2 regions of the Streptomyces sp. NPDC050534 genome follow, and region 2 is predicted to be linked to the other one. Evidence: riboswitches for the same ligand, from Rfam matches in the RefSeq annotation. Region 2 holds a riboswitch; the other holds the start of a gene.
The links. Region 2 has a riboswitch for glycine ahead of gcvT (glycine cleavage system aminomethyltransferase GcvT). Riboswitches for the same ligand answer to the same signal wherever they lie in the genome.
Positions count from the first base shown of each region.

Region 1: it holds a riboswitch for glycine, as region 2 does, so the genes downstream of both, gcvP (aminomethyl-transferring glycine dehydrogenase) here and gcvT (glycine cleavage system aminomethyltransferase GcvT) in region 2, are expected to answer to the same signal.

Region 1 is NZ_JBITHF010000001.1:10,370-13,691, reverse strand. Features, by position in the region: gene gcvP (aminomethyl-transferring glycine dehydrogenase) at 1-2,421, opposite strand, end outside; glycine riboswitch at 2,596-2,691, opposite strand; partial or broken gene ACIBN2_RS00060 (PRC-barrel domain-containing protein) at 2,805-3,173, shown strand; partial or broken gene ACIBN2_RS00055 (DNA polymerase IV) at 3,098-3,322, opposite strand, start outside.
Region 2 is NZ_JBITHF010000018.1:148,571-151,892, forward strand. Features, by position in the region: gene ACIBN2_RS41675 (AAA family ATPase) at 1-656, opposite strand, end outside; glycine riboswitch at 848-940, shown strand; gene gcvT (glycine cleavage system aminomethyltransferase GcvT) at 1,086-2,204, shown strand; gene gcvH (glycine cleavage system protein GcvH) at 2,322-2,699, shown strand; gene glyA (serine hydroxymethyltransferase) at 2,714-3,322, shown strand, end outside.

The DNA of each region.
Region 1 (3,322 bases), on a different contig from region 2:
GCCGGTGTAGAGCACGGGGAAGTGCGGCTCGAGCCGCTTGGCCACGTAGTTGGCCGACAGCACGGCGACCTGCGTGGCCCGCTTCAGCCCCTCGCCGCCCATGAGCCGGACGTACGCCCACGAGATCGGCAGGATGCCGGCGCTGCCCCAAGGGGCGGCCGAGATCGGCCCGACACCCGTCTCCGGACCGGCCGCGGGCTGCATCGGGTGGTTCGGCAGATACGGCGCCAGGTGCGCCCGGACGCCGACCGGGCCGACGCCCGGACCGCCGCCGCCGTGCGGGATGCAGAAGGTCTTGTGCAGGTTGAGGTGCGAGACGTCGCCGCCGAAGTGGCCCGGCTTGGCGAGCCCCACCAGGGCGTTGAGGTTGGCGCCGTCGACGTAGACCTGACCGCCGGCCTCGTGCACCTGCGCGCAGATGTCGGCGACGTGCTCCTCGAACACACCGTGCGTCGACGGGTACGTGATCATCAGCACGGCCAGCTCGTCGCGGTGCTGCTCGATCTTCGCCCGCAGGTCGTCGACGTCGATCTCGCCGTCCTCGGCGGTCTTCACGACGACGACCTTCATGCCGGCCATGACGGCGCTGGCGGCGTTGGTGCCGTGCGCCGAGGAGGGGATGAGGCACACGGTCCGCTGCTCGTCACCGTTGGCGCGGTGGTAGCCGCGCACCGCGAGCAGCCCCGCCAGCTCACCCTGAGACCCGGCGTTGGGCTGGAGCGACACCTTGTCGTATCCGGTGACCTCGGCGAGACGGTCCTCCAGCTCACGGATGAGCGTGAGGTAGCCGCCGGCCTGCTCGGCGGGTGCGAAGGGGTGCAGCTGCCCGAACTCGGGCCAGGTGACCGGTTCCATCTCCGTGGTCGCGTTGAGCTTCATGGTGCAGGAGCCCAGCGGGATCATGCCGCGGTCGAGCGCGTAGTCGCGGTCGGCCAGCCGGCGCAGGTAGCGCAGCATCGCGGTCTCGGAGCGGTGCTGGTGGAAGACGGGGTGGGTCAGGACGGCGTCGCTGCGCAGCAGGCCCTGCGGGACTGCCTCCTCGGCGGCCGCGTCCAGCGCCTCGATGTCGCCCTCGATCCCGAACGCGGTCCACACGGCCGCCACCTGGGCGCGCTTGGTCGTCTCGTCGCAGGCGATCGACACCTGGTCGGCATCGACGAGGCGCAGGTTCACGCCGTTCTCCCGCGCGGCGCCCACGACCTCGGCGGCGCGTCCCGGCACACGCACGGTGAGCGTGTCGAAGTAGGAGCCGTGCACGACCTCGACGCCGCCGGCCCGCAGTCCATCGGCGAGGATCGTGGCGTAGCGGTGGGTGCGCTGCGCGATGGCCCGCAGGCCCTCGGGCCCGTGGTAGACGGCGTACATGCCGGCCATGACGGCGAGCAGCACCTGCGCGGTGCAGATGTTGCTGGTGGCCTTCTCGCGCCGGATGTGCTGCTCACGGGTCTGCAGCGCGAGCCGGTAGGCCTTGTGCCCGTCGGCGTCCACGGACACGCCCACGAGCCGCCCGGGCAGGCTGCGCGCGAACTTCTCGTGCACGGCCATGTAACCGGCGTGCGGCCCGCCGAAGCCCATCGGCACACCGAAGCGCTGCGTCGTGCCGACGGCGATGTCCGCACCGAGCTCGCCCGGCGACTTCAGCAGCGTCAGCGCGAGCAGGTCGGCGGCGACGGTGACGAGCGCGCCCAGGTCGTGCGCCTGGTCGATCAGCGGCTTGATGTCGCGAACGACACCGGAGGCGCCCGGGTACTGCACCAGCACGCCGTTGATCTCCCGCTCGGCGACCTCGGCGGGGATGCCGTCGGCGAGGTCGGCGACCACGACCTCCACACCGGCCGGCTCGGCACGGGTCTCGATCACGGCGATGGTCTGCGGCAGCACGTCCGCGTCGACCAGGAACAGGCCCTTCTTGTTCCTGCCCATACGACGGGACAGCGCCACGGCCTCGGCGGCGGCCGTGCCCTCGTCGAGCAGCGAGGCGCCGGAGGTGGGCAGCCCGGTGAGGTCGGCGACCATGGTCTGGAAGTTCAGCAGCGCTTCGAGCCGGCCCTGCGAGATCTCCGGCTGGTACGGCGTGTAGGCCGTGTACCAGGCCGGGTTCTCCATGACGTTGCGCAGGATGACCGGCGGGGTGAAGGTGCCGTAGTACCCGAGCCCGATCATGGAGTCGAGCACCTGGTTCCGGTCGGCGAGCGAGCGCAGCTCGGCCAGCACCTCGGCCTCGGTGCGCGCGCCCGGCAGCTCCAGGGCGTCGGCGTTCTTGATCACATCCGGGACCGCGGCGGCCGTGAGCTCGTCCAGCGAGCCGTAGCCGACCTGCGCGAGCATCTTGGCCCGGGCCTCGTGATCGGGGCCGATGTGACGCTGTTCGAAGGGAATGCCCTTCTCCAGCTCGGTGAGCGGAATGCGATGCGGGGTCATTGCGGAGGCCTCCTGGTCGACACGACCTTCGAGGGGCACCACGGCACGGGTACCCGGACGGCCTCCCCCTCTGTCATCTCAACCTGAGAGCTTCACCGGGCGCCCGAAAGCGTCCGGTTTTCACCGTCGGTGAGAGCGGAAGCCGTCGACACCCGCCCTGCTTTCCAGAGTGACCTCGTCCGCGCGGTACGTGTGCCTGAGAGATTCCGGGGAGGATTTGCTCCTTCGGCGCCTCCGATGATGTCTGGAGGACTCTCCCGCACGGGGTCAGCAGCCGCTGTCAGCCTACCAGCGCGCACAAAGACCGGTCCTCCGAGTGGCCACCTCGGCCGTTGTGCTCTTTTGTAGTGCTTACGGATGAGTTGCGACCAAGTGGAGGGACCGTGCAGACCGAGATCGATCCGCGCAACCTGATCGGCCGCAAGGCGTTCGACCGCAACGGCACCAAGCTCGGCACCATCGACGAGGTCTACCTCGACGACGCGACCGGGGTGCCGGAGTGGGCGGCCATACGCACCGGCCTCTTCTCCCGTGACGCCTTCGTCCCGCTGGCACCCAGCGAACTGGTCGAGGGCACCCTGCTGGTCCCCTTCGACCGGACCCTGATCAAGGACGCCCCGGACTTCGGCGTCGGCCGTCACCTCTCCCCCGAACAGGAGCTCCAGCTCTACCATCACTACGGTCTGGACACCGCCTCGCCTCCCTCCGCCCCGGACCGCTCCTTCGGCAAGCTCGCGGGCACGGGGGACACCGACGCCTAGGACACCTCGGCAAAGGTGGTGCCCGGTCCCTGCGCCACCAACGGCAACGGATCCGCCCGCTCGAGCTCGGGGTCGTCGGTCCGGAACGTCCGCACCCGCCCGGGCTCCGAATCGGGCGTCTCGAACCGCACGGTGACCCG
Region 2 (3,322 bases):
AAGCCGATCCTGCGCAGCACGTCCGCCGCGTCCCGGTCCAGGAGCACTGCCGAGCCCACGCCCTCGGGCAGGTCACCCCGCTCGACGGAGCGGATCAGCCGGGCGGCCGCCGTGCGGTGCCGCAGGAAGGCGTAGCGGGAGACACCCCGGCCGCGCTCGTCCTGGCCCCTGAGGGCCGTGTCCGGGGTGACGTCCAGGAGCAGCAGATGCAGGGTGCCGCCGCGGCGGCGGGCCTCGCGGGCCAGCCAGCCGCGCACCCACGTCTGCGTGCCGCAGTCGTGCACGACCGTGCCCTCGCCGCCGCGCAGGGCCCGGCGCAGGCCGGCGTAGTGCGCGAGGCGGACCAGGGGGCGGTAGAGCGCGTACGGCAGGAGGCGGGGAAGGCGGGCGGCCCAGCGGTCGCGGGCGTCCTGGGAGTCGATGCGGACGCCCCGCACCGCGCGCTCCATCAGCGTGGACTTGCCGCTGCCGGGCAGACCGGTGATCACCACGAGGTCACGGGGGCCGAAGAGCAGCGCGTGCGGGCTGCGTCCCGAGCGGTCGCGCAGGTCGCGGACCACGGGAGCCCGGCCGCCGCAAGCCTCCCGGGCCGGGACCGCGGCCTGCTTCGGCAGCGCGAGCGCCGAGGTCGTGGCGTACGCCGTGGGCCTGTTCACCGTGATCGTCCTCCCCTGGGCCGGGTGCGGATTCCCTGCCCGTCGAGTGTAAAGAGAAGGTAATGCGCGGTGTCTCGTGTTTTCGTGATCGCTCTGCCACAAGCCGGTCACAAAGGGGAGGGCCGGATGCGGACCTGCCACCCGTGGAGAAGGCGTGCAATGATGTGCGCGCCAACTGCATACCGGCCGCTTGAATCCGCGCGGGAGAGTCCCCAGACCGCTGGGGCGCCGAAGGAGCAAGTTCCTCCCTTGAATCTCTCAGGCCCCGTTACCGCGCGGGCGAGGCACATCTGAAAAGCGGGCCGCTGCGTCAGTGGCTCCACCCAAGGTGCAAGCCCCGGATCGCCTGCCGCGATCAGGGCGAACCTCTCAGGTTCCGATGACAGATGGGGAGGAACAACCATCTGTCATGACTTGGGAGACGGACCGATGAGCAGTACCGAACCGCGCCGTACCGCGCTCGATGCCCTGCATCGCTCGCTCGGCGCGACGATGACCGACTTCGCCGGCTGGGACATGCCCCTGCGCTACGGCTCCGAGCGCGACGAGCATCTCGCGGTGCGCACCCGGGCCGGGCTCTTCGACCTCTCGCACATGGGCGAGATCACGGTCACCGGCCCCGAGGCCGCCGCCCTGCTGAACTTCGCCCTGGTCGGCAACATCGCCTCCGTGGGCCTCGGCCGCGCCCGCTACACGATGATCTGCCGGGCCGACGGCGGCATCCTGGACGACCTGATCGTCTACCGGCTCGGCGAGACCGAGTACATGGTCGTCGCCAACGCCTCCAACGCCCAGATCGTCCTCGACGCGCTGACCGAGCGGGCCGGGGGCTTCGACGCCGAGGTGCGCGACGACCGGGACGCCTACGCGCTGCTCGCCGTGCAGGGCCCCGAGTCGCCCGGGATCCTCAAGTCCCTGACCGACGCCGATCTCGACGGCCTGAAGTACTACGCGGGCCTGCCCGGCACCGTCGCCGGCGTCCCCGCGCTGATCGCGCGCACCGGCTACACCGGCGAGGACGGCTTCGAGCTGTTCGTGAAGCCGGAGCACGCCGTCGAGCTGTGGCAGGCGCTGACCAAGGCGGGCGAGGGCGCCGGCCTGGTCCCCTGCGGGCTGTCCTGCCGGGACACCCTGCGCCTGGAGGCGGGCATGCCGCTGTACGGGCACGAGCTGACGACCTCCCTCACCCCCTTCGACGCCGGGCTCGGCCGGGTGGTGAAGTTCGAGAAGGAGGGCGACTTCGTGGGGCGCGCCGCGCTGCAGGAGGCCGCCGAGCGCGCGCAGGAGAACCCGCCGCGCGTCCTGGTCGGCCTGGTCGCCGAGGGCCGCCGGGTCCCGCGCGCCGGGTACCCGGTCGTCGCGGGCGGCGCCGTGATCGGCGAGGTCACCTCCGGCGCACCCTCCCCCACGCTGGGCAGGCCGATCGCGATGGCGTACGTCGACGCGGCGCACGCGGCGCCCGGCACCTCCGGCGTCGGCGTGGACATCCGGGGCAGCCACGAACCGTACGAGGTCGTGGCACTGCCGTTCTACAAGCGCCAGAAGTAGACACTGGACGGGTGCGGCGGGCCACCCGCGTGACCCTGCGCACATCTCCCTGTTCCCACACGCATTCAGCAGTCCCCCATTCACCAGCACCTTCGCGCGTACAGGAGAATTCAGGCCATGAGCAACCCCCAGCAGCTGCGCTACAGCAAGGAGCACGAGTGGCTGTCGGCCGCCGAGGACGGCGTCTCGACGGTCGGCATCACCGAGTTCGCGGCGAACGCGCTCGGCGACGTCGTCTACGCCCAGCTTCCCGAGGTCGGCTCCGCGGTGACCGCGGGCGAGACCTGCGGCGAGCTGGAGTCGACCAAGTCGGTCAGCGACCTGTACTCCCCCGTCACCGGTGAGGTCACCGAGATCAACGAGGACGTCGTCAACGACCCGTCCCTGGTGAACTCGGCCCCCTTCGAGGGCGGCTGGCTGTTCAAGGTCCGGCTCACCGAGGAGCCGTCCGACCTGCTCTCCGCCGATGAGTACACCGCCCAGAACGCCGGCTGAGGAGCCGTAGACGCATGTCTGTCCTGAACACGTCCCTGCACGAGCTGGACCCGGAGATCGCCGCGGCGGTCGACGCCGAGCTGGTGCGCCAGCAGTCGACCCTGGAGATGATCGCCTCCGAGAACTTCGCGCCGCTCGCGGTCATGGAGGCCCAGGGGTCGGTCCTGACCAACAAGTACGCCGAGGGCTACCCGGGCCGGCGCTACTACGGCGGCTGCGAGCACGTCGACGTCGCCGAGCAGATCGCCATCGACCGGGTCAAGGACCTCTTCGGCGCCGAGTACGCCAACGTCCAGCCGCACTCCGGGGCCTCCGCCAACCAGGCCGCGCTGTTCGCGCTGGCCCGGCCCGGCGACACCATCCTCGGGCTGGACCTCGCCCACGGCGGGCACCTGACCCACGGGATGCGGCTGAACTTCTCCGGCAAGCAGTTCAACGTGGTCGCCTACCACGTGGACCCGGCGACCGGTCTGGTCGACATGGCCGAGCTGGAGAAGCTGGCCAAGGAGCACCGGCCGAAGGTGATCATCGCGGGCTGGTCGGCGTATCCGCGGCAGCTGGACTTCGCCGCGTTCCGCCGGATCGCCGACGAGGTGGGCGCCTACCTGTGGGTGGACATGGCG